Regions from separate parts of the Streptomyces sp. BBFR51 genome, predicted to be linked through region 3. Evidence: riboswitches for the same ligand, from Rfam matches in the RefSeq annotation. Region 3 holds a riboswitch; each other region holds the start of a gene.
What was found. Region 3 has a riboswitch for thiamine pyrophosphate ahead of thiO (glycine oxidase ThiO). Riboswitches for the same ligand answer to the same signal wherever they lie in the genome.
Positions count from the first base shown of each region.

Region 1 (3,267 bases), 1.9 Mb from region 3:
GGAGGGTGCGCTCGCCGACTTCGACACCCACCTCGACGAGGCCCTGGACCGCATCCTGGCGGAGGAACAGAGCGCAGGGTGAACCGTTACGGCAGCCCTGCGGCGGTGCCGTAACGCTTCGCCGGGCGCGTCAGCGCTTGCGGCGACGGCCCCGCCCGCCACGTGCCGGCGCTGTCGCGCCCGTCCCCGGCGCCGCCCCCGCGGCCTGGGCCGGCCGGTCGGCGGGCCGGTCCGCCGCCACGACCAGAGCAGCCAGGGCGGTGGTGACCGGCACGGACGCCACCAGGCCGATCGAGCCGACCAGCGTCCGCACGATCTCCTCCGCGACCAACTCGCTGTTGGCGACCGTCCCCACACCGCTCTGCGCGATCGAGAACAGCAGCAGCAGGGGCAGCGCGGCGCCCGCGTAGGCGAGGACGAGAGTGTTGACGACCGAGGCGATGTGGTCGCGACCGATGCGGATGCCCGCGCGGTACAGCCCGCGCCGGCCCATCGTCGGGTTGGCCTCGTGCAGTTCCCAGACCGCCGACGTCTGGGTGACCGTCACGTCGTCGAGGACACCGAGCGAACCGATGATGACCCCGGCGAGCAGCAGGCCGCTCATGTCGATCGACGGATACAGGCCGTGGATGAGACCGGTGTTGTCGTCCGTGTTGCCGGTGAGCGCGGCCCAGCCGATGAACAGCGATCCGAGGAGACCGATCAGCAACAACGAGATCAGGGTGCCCAGCACCGCCACGGACGTACGGGCCGACAGCCCGTGGCACAGGTACAAGGCGATCAGCATGATGGCGCTGGACCCGACCACCGCGACGACCAGTGGGTTCGAGCCCTGAAGGATCGCGGGCAGGATGAAGAAGTTCAGCAGCAGGAAGCTGATGGCCAGCGAGACCAGCGCCATGAGGCCGCGCAGCCGTCCGACGACCACGACGGCGAGGGCGAAGATGCCGGCGAGCAGGGCCAGGGGGAGTCGGCGGTTGATGTCGGTCACCGAGTACTGCAGGTCCTCGGGCGCGGACGGCTCGTAGGCGACCACGACCTTCTGGCCCTCGTGCAACTGCCGTGACTGGTCCGGCTGCACGATCTCGGTGAACGTACGGCCCTTGCCCTCGCCGGTGTCGACGCGGATCGTCGCCCGCTTGCAGTCGCCGTTCGCCTGCTGCACCGCGGAGGAACCCTCGGCGGTGGACGTGTCGCCGGTCGGAGTACCGCCCGAGGCGTTGACCGACTGACAGCTCAGCTCGACCACCTTGGTGACGGTGGCCTGCTGGGTCTGCCGGTCGAAGCCGACCCCGGTGCGCTCGTGCGGCGGCGCACCGCCCGGCCACAGCACCGCGAGCCCGACCACCACCGCCGCGGCGAAGGGGATCAGGATCGCGGCGATGACCTTGCGCAGATGCCGGGAGACGGGCGCCGCCGGGCCGTGGCTGTGGGAGTGTCCGTGCCCGCCGCCCGCACCTTGCCCGCCGCCACCTTGCCCGCCGCCACCGTGTCCGTGCCCCGCCTGGCCCGGCCCGTGTCCGTGGCCCGCATCCTGTCTGCCTTCGTGCGCGTCGTGAGCGCCGACGGGGGCGCGGCCGGCTGCACGGCTGTCGCCCTCTTCGGCGTCCGGTCCGCGGTGGGGCTCGTGCGGCGGAAAGGGGGGATGCTGCGGTGTGGTCACCGCCCGATCATCGCAAGAACGAGGGGGGCCCTCTGTTCACCGCGCCCGAATGGGCGCTAGCGTGGAGCCACCTTTGTACACGCGGGAGCTCGGAGCACCGGGCTGAGAGGGCGCTGACCTCCGTCCCAGCGATGTTTCACGGGAAACGTCACCGAAGTCGAGTGACGTATCCCACGAAGCGTCGACAGACGGAATCCGCTGCGTCGACCGCCGAACCTGTTACCGGGTAATGCCGGCGTAGGGAGTAGGTCTCATGACCATCAAGGACGCACGCACGCCTGCCTCCACGCAGAACTCCGCCCAGGAGGAGACCGCGGAGGCCGGGAAGTCCATCGGCTGGCACAAGGCGTACGTCGAGGGCTCGCGCCCCGATCTGCGGGTGCCGGTCCGTCAGGTGCACCTCACCAACGGGCAGTCCGTCACGCTGTACGACACGTCGGGCCCGTACACCGATCCGCTCGTCGACACCGACGTCCGCAGGGGACTCGCGCCGCTGCGGGAGAACTGGATCATCGCCCGCGGGGACACCGCGGAGTACGCGGGCCGTCCCGTCCGCCCCGAGGACGACGGACTCAAGCACACCTCGCCGCGCGGCGGCCTGCGCAACCTCGACGCCGTCTTCCCCGGACGGCCGCGCCAACCGCGCAGGGGGCGGGACGGCACCGCGGTGACGCAACTCGCGTACGCACGCCGCGGCGAGATCACCCCGGAGATGGAGTACGTGGCCATCCGGGAGAACGTCTCGCCGGAAGTGGTCCGCGAGGAGATCGCGGCGGGACGTGCGGTACTGCCCGCCAACGTCAACCACCCCGAAATCGAGCCGATGATCATCGGCAAGCGGTTCCTGGTGAAGGTCAACGCCAACATCGGCAACTCGGCGGTGACGTCCTCCATCGAGGAGGAGGTCGACAAGATGACCTGGGCGACCCGGTGGGGCGCCGACACGGTCATGGACCTCTCCACCGGCCGCAACATCCACACGACCCGCGAGTGGGTGCTGCGCAACTCCCCCGTCCCCATCGGGACCGTCCCGCTCTACCAGGCCCTGGAGAAGGTCGACGGCCGGGCCGAGGAGCTGACCTGGGAGATCTACAAGGACACGGTCATCGAACAGGCCGAGCAGGGCGTGGACTACATGACGGTCCACGCGGGCGTTCGCCTGGCGTACGTGCCGCTGACCGCGAACCGCAAGACCGGCATCGTCTCGCGCGGCGGCTCGATCATGGCGGCGTGGTGCCTGGCGCACCACAAGGAGTCGTTCCTGTACGAGAACTTCGAGGAACTCTGCGAGATCCTCGCCGCCTACGACGTCACGTACTCCCTCGGCGACGGCCTGCGCCCGGGCTCGATCGCGGACGCCAACGACGAGGCGCAGTTCGCCGAATTGCGCACACTCGGGGAACTCAACCGGATCGCCAAGCGTTTGAACGTACAGACCATGATCGAGGGCCCGGGACATGTCCCGATGCACAAGATCAAGGAGAACATCGACCTTCAGCAGGAGATCTGCGATGAAGCTCCATTCTATACGCTCGGCCCGCTGACGACGGACGTCGCGCCAGCGTACGACCACATCACCTCCGGCATCGGTGCCGCGATGATCG
Region 1 is NZ_CP172448.1:4,217,934-4,221,200, reverse strand. Features, by position in the region: gene ACGH7X_RS19185 (SsgA family sporulation/cell division regulator) at 1-82, shown strand, start outside; gene ACGH7X_RS19180 (YibE/F family protein) at 131-1,663, opposite strand; TPP riboswitch at 1,735-1,924, shown strand; gene thiC (phosphomethylpyrimidine synthase ThiC) at 1,917-3,267, shown strand, end outside.
Region 1: it holds a riboswitch for thiamine pyrophosphate, as region 3 does, so the genes downstream of both, thiC (phosphomethylpyrimidine synthase ThiC) here and thiO (glycine oxidase ThiO) in region 3, are expected to answer to the same signal.

Region 2 (3,267 bases), 3.7 Mb from region 3:
GCGAGCAGTGCCCACTGCCCGGCCCCGCGCGGCCGGCGGGCGGTCGCGGCCGCGTCCACCAGCCTGAGGGCGGTCTCACGCCGCCGTACCGTCCAGGCGTGCACGGCGAGGACGGCGACGACCGCCGCGAACTGGATCAGCGTCAGTACGGCCGCCGTGGACAGGTCGAAGACCTGCGAGGTCTGGCGGTAGATCTCCACCTCCAGCGTGGAGAAGGTGGGCCCGCCGAGGATCTGGACGACACCGAAGGAGGTGAAGGTGAACAGGAACACCATCAGCGCGGCGGCGGCCACGGCGGGCGCCAGCGCGGGCAGGGTGACCTGCCGCCAGGCCTTCAGCCGCGAGGCGCCGAGCATCCGCGCGGCCTCCTCCTGCCGCGGGTCGAGCTGCGACCACAGGCCGCCGACGGTGCGTACGACGACGGCGTAGTTGAAGAAGACATGCGCGAGCAGGATCGCCCACACCGTGGTGTCCAGGCGCAGGCCCCACAGCTCGTCCAGCAGCCCGCCGCGCCCGACCAGGGCGAGGAACGCCGTGCCGACGACGACCGTGGGCAGCACGAACGGCACGGTGACCACGGCCCGCAGCACCTGTTTGCCGGGGAAGTCGAAACGGGCGAAGACGTAGGCGCCGGGCAGCGCGATCAGCAGTGTGAGCGCGGTGGAGGCCAGCGCCTGCCAGGTGGTGAACCACAGCACGTGCCGGACGTCGGACTGGGCGAGCACGTCCCCGATCCGGCCGAACCGCCAGACCCCGTCGACCTCGAGTCCGCGCGCGACGATCGCGGCCACGGGGTAGGCGAAGAACACCGCGAAGAACGCGACGGGCACGGCCATCAGGGCGAGCCGCGCCGCGCTCCCGCGAAGGCTCCCGCGACGGCTGTCTCGCGGGGCCTTCGTGTCGCCCGCTCCGGTCACTTCAGTACGAGTGAGGTCCACGACTTGACCCACTGGTCGCGGTTGTCGGCGATCTTCGCCGGGTCCAGGGTCTCCGGGTCCTTCGCCTGCGGCCCGTACTTCGCGAACGACTGGGGGATCTGCGCGCCCTCCCGCACCGGGTAGACGAACATGTTCAGCGGCATGTCGTCCTGGAAGGTCTTGCTGAGCAGGAAGTCGAGGAGCGCCTTGCCGCCCTCGGGGTTCTTGGCGTTGCTGAGCAGGCCCGCGTACTCGACCTGGCGGAAGCAGGTGCCGGTGGCTACGCCCGTCGGTGCGGTGGCCGGCTGCGGGTCGGCGTAGATGACCTCGGCGGGCGGGGAGGAGGCGTAGGAGACGACGAGCGGGCGGTCGCCCTTGGCCTTCTTGCCGCCGGACGAGCCGGAGAACTCCTCGTTGTACGCCTGCTCCCAGCTGTCGACGACCTTGACGCCGTTGTCCTTGAGCTTCTTCCAGTAGTCCTGCCAGCCCTCGTCGCCGTACTTGGCGGCGGTGCCGAGCAGGAAGCCGAGGCCGGGCGAGGAACTGCCCGCGTTCTCGGTGACGAGCAGGTCCTTGTACTCGGGCTTGACCAGGTCGTCGAAGGACTTGGGCGGGGTCAGGTCGTGCTCGCCGAAGTACGCCTTGTCGTAGTTGACGCAGATCTCGCCGGTGTCGATGGGCGTGACCCGGTGCTTGTCCTGGTCGGCCCGGTACTTGGGCACGACCAGGTCGGAGCCCTTCGCCTCGTACGGCTGGAACAGGCCGTTGTCGAGGGCGCGGGACAGCAGGGTGTTGTCGACGCCGAAGAAGACGTCGCCCTGGGGGTTGTCCTTGGTGAGGACGGCCTTGTTGACGGCCTGACCGGCGTCGCCGTCCTCCAGCACCTTGACCTTGTAGCCGGAGTTCTTCTCGAAGGCCGCGATGACGTCCTTGGACGCGGCCCACGAGTCGTGGCTGACCAGGGTCACGGTCTTGGAGTCGGCGGAGCCGGCGTCGTCGGACGACGAGCCGCAGGCGGCCAGCGTGCCGACCATGCCGAGCCCGACGGCCAGGACGCCGACCTTCTTGGTGATGCTCACTGAATTCCTCCTGGGTGACCAGGAGAAGACGCGGCCCCGCCCGCAGCCCCCTGGTGGGGGTCCCGGGCAGGGCGCAACAGCTCGAGTGGTGACCGATCTCCCTACCCAGAATGACCTGGGCCAGGTTCGGAGGGTCTGCGGCCGGTGCCGCACTCTCAGCGCTGTGGCGCTCCCCTGTCGGAATATGAAGATGTGATTACTGTGCGGATGTACTGACGCCGCTCAGGTTACCGCTCGCTGGCGGCGAGCTGACCACACGCCCCGTCGATCTCCTGCCCACGGGTGTCCCGGATCGTCACCGGCACACCGTGCGCCGCGATCGCCTCCACGAACGCCTTCTCGTCCTCGGGCCGCGAGGCGGTCCACTTGGAGCCGGGCGTGGGGTTGAGCGGGATCAGGTTCACGTGCACGGGCCTGCCCTTGAGCAGCCGCCCGAGACGGTCACCGCGCCACGCCTGGTCGTTGATGTCCCGGATCAGCGCGTACTCGATGGACAGCCGGCGCCCGGACCTCGCCGCGTACTCGAACCCGCTGTCCAGCACCTCGCGCACCTTCCACCGCGTGTTGACCGGGACGAGGGTGTCGCGCAGCTCGTCGTCGGGCGCGTGCAGCGAGATGGCGAGGCGGCACTTGAAGCCCTCGTCCGCGAAGCGGTGGATCGCCGGGACGAGGCCGACCGTGGAGACGGTGATGCCGCGCTGGGAGAGCCCCAGCCCGTCCGGCTCGGGGTCGGTGAGGCGGCGGATGGAGCCGATGACGCGGTTGTAGTTGGCGAGGGGCTCGCCCATGCCCATGAACACGATGTTGCTGAGCCGCGCGGGGCCTCCCGGGACCTCACCGTCCCTGAGCGCCCGCATGCCGTCCACGATCTGGTGCACGATCTCGGCGGTCGACAGGTTCCGGTCGAGGCCGGCCTGGCCGGTGGCGCAGAACGGGCAGTTCATGCCGCAGCCGGCCTGGGAGCTGATGCACATGGTCACCCGGTCCGGGTAGCGCATGAGGACGGACTCGACGAGCGTCCCGTCGAACAGCTTCCACAGCGTCTTGCGCGTGGTCCCCTCGTCGGTGGACAGGTGCCGCACGACCGTCATCAGCTCGGGCAGCAGCGCCTCCCGGAGCCCCTGGCGGGAACCGGCGGGGATGTCGGTCCACTGCTCGGGGTCGTGCGCGTACCGCGCGAAGTAGTGCTGCGAGAGCTGCTTCGCGCGAAACGGCTTCTCACCGATCGCGGCGACAGCCTGCTTGCGCTCGGCGGGCGTGAGGTCGGCGAG
Region 2 is NZ_CP172448.1:6,095,099-6,098,365, reverse strand. Features, by position in the region: gene ACGH7X_RS28000 (ABC transporter permease) at 1-836, opposite strand, end outside; gene ACGH7X_RS27995 (thiamine ABC transporter substrate binding subunit) at 914-1,996, opposite strand; TPP riboswitch at 2,077-2,182, opposite strand; gene rlmN (23S rRNA (adenine(2503)-C(2))-methyltransferase RlmN) at 2,224-3,267, opposite strand, start outside.
Region 2: it holds a riboswitch for thiamine pyrophosphate, as region 3 does, so the genes downstream of both, ACGH7X_RS27995 (thiamine ABC transporter substrate binding subunit) here and thiO (glycine oxidase ThiO) in region 3, are expected to answer to the same signal.

Region 3 (3,267 bases):
ATCCGGCAGCAGCGTGCGCTCGTCGGCGATGACCTCCAGCTTGACCAGGTCCGTACCGAGCGCCTCGCGCGCCAGCCGCGCCGTGAGGACCGCCTCCCCGGCGGTGAAGCAGCCGGCCGTGTTCGGCAGTACCCGGATGCCGAGCCGGTCCAGTACGGACAGCACGGACCCGTGCACCGAGGCGTTCACCCGCCGCATCGCGACGGTCGTCAGCTCCGTTCCGGAGGCCACCAGCGCGCGCTCCAGCACGTCAAGGCTGGGCGCCCCGCCCGTACCCATGATCAGGCGGGACCCGTACGACGTACCGCCGAGGACAAAGGGATCGTCGGCCATGGTCAGCCTCCTTGCACAGCGGTGAGGACCTCGACGCGGTCGCCGTCGGCCAGCGCGGTGGCGGGCCACTGCGCGCGCGGGACGACGGTCTCGTTCAGGGCGGCGGCCACTCCGGACGGCGCCGCGGTGAGCGTGCCCACCAGGGCTTCCAGGGCCGTGCCGGCAGCCACCTCGCGCGACTCGCCGTTGACGGAGATGTTCATACGGGCTGCTCCGAGAGTTCCGGGACTGCGGGGGCGGCGTCGAAGCGCCGGGGGGTGAAGGGGCGGGCCTCGTCCGGCAGCTCCCCGGTGGTCAGGGCGTGCGCCATGGCGTCGCCGGTGACCGGGGTGAGCAGGACGCCGTTGCGGTAGTGCCCGGTGGCCAGCAGCAGCCCCTCAAGACCGGTCGGGCCGAGCAGCGGGGCGTTGTCCGGGGACCCGGGACGCAGACCCGCGCGGGTCTCGGTCAGGGGCAGCTCCGTGATGCCGGGGACCAGCTCGTGGGCGTCGCGCAGCAGCTCGTAGACGCCGCCCGCGGTGACCGTCGTGTCCCAGCCCAGCTCCTCGCTGGTGGCCCCGACGACCAGCTCGCCGCTCTCCCGGGGCACCAGGTAGACGTGGTTGCCGCGCACCACGGCGCGCACCGTCCGGTTCAGCAGCGGGCCGTGCGTCCGCGGCATCGTCAGCCGCAGCACCTGCCCCTTCACGGGCCGCACCGGCGGCAGTACGGCCTCCGGCACGCCCCCGAGCCGCCCGCTCAGGCTGCCCCCGGCCAGCACCACCTGCCCGGCCTCCAAGGCGGTGCCGTCGGCGGTGACGACACCCGTGGCCCGGTCCCCGCGCCCGACGGTGAGGCGGTCGGCCCACACCCGGTGGAAGACCACGCCCGCGTGTTCGCAGGCGGCCACCAGCGCGTGGGCGAGGCGCCGGGGGTCGATCTGGTGGTCGCCGTCCACCCGGAGCCCGCCGCGCACGCCAGGCGCGAGCATCGGCTCCAGACGCCGGCACTCGCGACCCGACAGCCACTCCGACTCCAGGCCGGAGCGCTGCTGGAGTGCGTGCAGCTCGCGCAGGTGGGCGCGGTCGTCGGCGTCCAGCGCGACCGCGAGCGTGCCGCAGCGGCGGTAACCGAGGTCGAGCCCGGTGAGGTCGGTCAGCTCGGCCGCGAACTCCGGGTAGCGGCGGGCCGAGGCGAGGTTCAGCGCGAGCAGCGTCTGCTCGCCGTAGTGCAGCTCCGTGACGGCGGCCAGCATCCCGGCCGCCACCTGGGCCGCCCCGCCGCCCGGCTCGGGGTCCACGAGGGCCGTGACCAGCCCGCGCTGCGCCGCCCGCCAGGCCGTGACAAGACCGACGATCCCGCCGCCGACGACGAGTACGTCCGGTGTACGGGACGGCTGCGAGCCGTTCGGCGCGGCCGATGTGTGCGGTGCGGACGATGTGTGCGGTGCGGCGGACGACGTGTGTGATGGAGACGACATGGGCGTCCAGCCCCTCCCTTCGCCGGCATGACCCGGATCAGGTTCGTACGGTCGGAGGCCGCCAGCCTCCCTCTCAGCCCGGTGCGTCCGGACTCCCGCGAGTGCTTTACGTCGGCCACCCTAGCCCTCGGGGCGGCGCACCTGTAAGGGAGCCTCCGCGGCCGCGGGACGTTGCGCAGCTCACCGCGCACGAGCACTGACCGACGAATCGCCGGGTGTCTAAGGTGATCAGGTGAGCGAGCAGAGGCGGGAACGGGGACAGGAACCGGCGGCGGACGCGGAGCGCCGTGTGGTCGTGGTGGGCGCCGGCATGGCGGGCGTGCAGACCGCGGTGGCCCTGCGGGAGCAGGGCTTCACCGGCACCGTGACGCTCATCGGCGCGGAGCCGCACCAGCCGTACGACCGCCCCCCGCTGTCCAAGGCCGTCCTGCTCGGCACCGCCGAGGGCTCCGCCTTCGACGTCGACTTCGAGGCACTCGGCATCACCCTGCGGCTCGGCTGCGAGGCCCTGGGCGTGCGCCCCGGCGCGCACGTCCTGGACACCTCCGAGGGGCCCGTGCCGTACGACGTCCTGGTCCTGGCGACCGGCGCCGAACCGGTCCGGCTCCCCGGCGCCGAGGGCGTGCCCGGAGTGCACCTGCTGCGCACCCTGGACGACGCCGAACGGCTGCGCCCGGTACTCGCCCGGCAGCACGACGTCGTGGTCGTCGGGGCGGGCTGGATCGGCGCCGAGTTCGCCACCGCCGCGCGCGAGGCGGGCTGCGCGGTGACCGTCGTGGAGGCCGCCGACCGGCCCCTCGCCGACGCGCTGCCCGCCGAGGTCGCCGCGCCGATGACCGCCTGGTACGCCGACGCCGGCGCCGTACTGCGCACCCACGCGCGCGTGGAGCGCGTCGAGCCCGGCGGCCCCGGCGAGCCCTGCCGGGTCGTCCTCGACGACGGCACGCCGCTGCCCGCCGGCGCGGTCGTCGTCGGCATCGGCGCCCGGCCGGCCACCGCCTGGCTCGCCGGCTCCGGGATCGACCTCGGCAAGTACGGCGACGTCCTGGCCGACGACCGCCTGCGCACCTGCGCGCCCGACGTCTACGCGGTCGGCGACTGCGCCTCCTTCCCCTCCGGCCGCTACGGCGAGCGGCTGATGGTGCACCACTGGGACAACGCCCTCCAGGGCCCGCGCACCGTCGCCGCCAACATCGTCGGCGCCCCCTCGGGCGAGGCCCCGGCCGCCTACGACCCGGTGCCGTACTTCTGGTCCGAGCAGTTCGGCCGCTTCGTCCAGTACGCGGGTCACCACACGGCCGCCGACACCACCCTTTGGCGCGGCGACCCCGAGGGCCCGGCGTGGACGGTCTGCTGGCTGCGCGAGGGCCGCCTGGTCGCCCTGCTGGCGGTGGGCCGCCCCCGCGACCTGGCGCAGGGCAAACGCATGATCCAGGCGGGTACGACGATGGACCCGGAACTGCTGGCCGACCCGG
Region 3 is NZ_CP172448.1:2,358,568-2,361,834, reverse strand. Features, by position in the region: gene ACGH7X_RS10720 (thiazole synthase) at 1-333, opposite strand, end outside; gene thiS (sulfur carrier protein ThiS) at 336-536, opposite strand; gene thiO (glycine oxidase ThiO) at 533-1,792, opposite strand; TPP riboswitch at 1,790-1,901, opposite strand; gene ACGH7X_RS10705 (NAD(P)/FAD-dependent oxidoreductase) at 2,082-3,267, shown strand, end outside.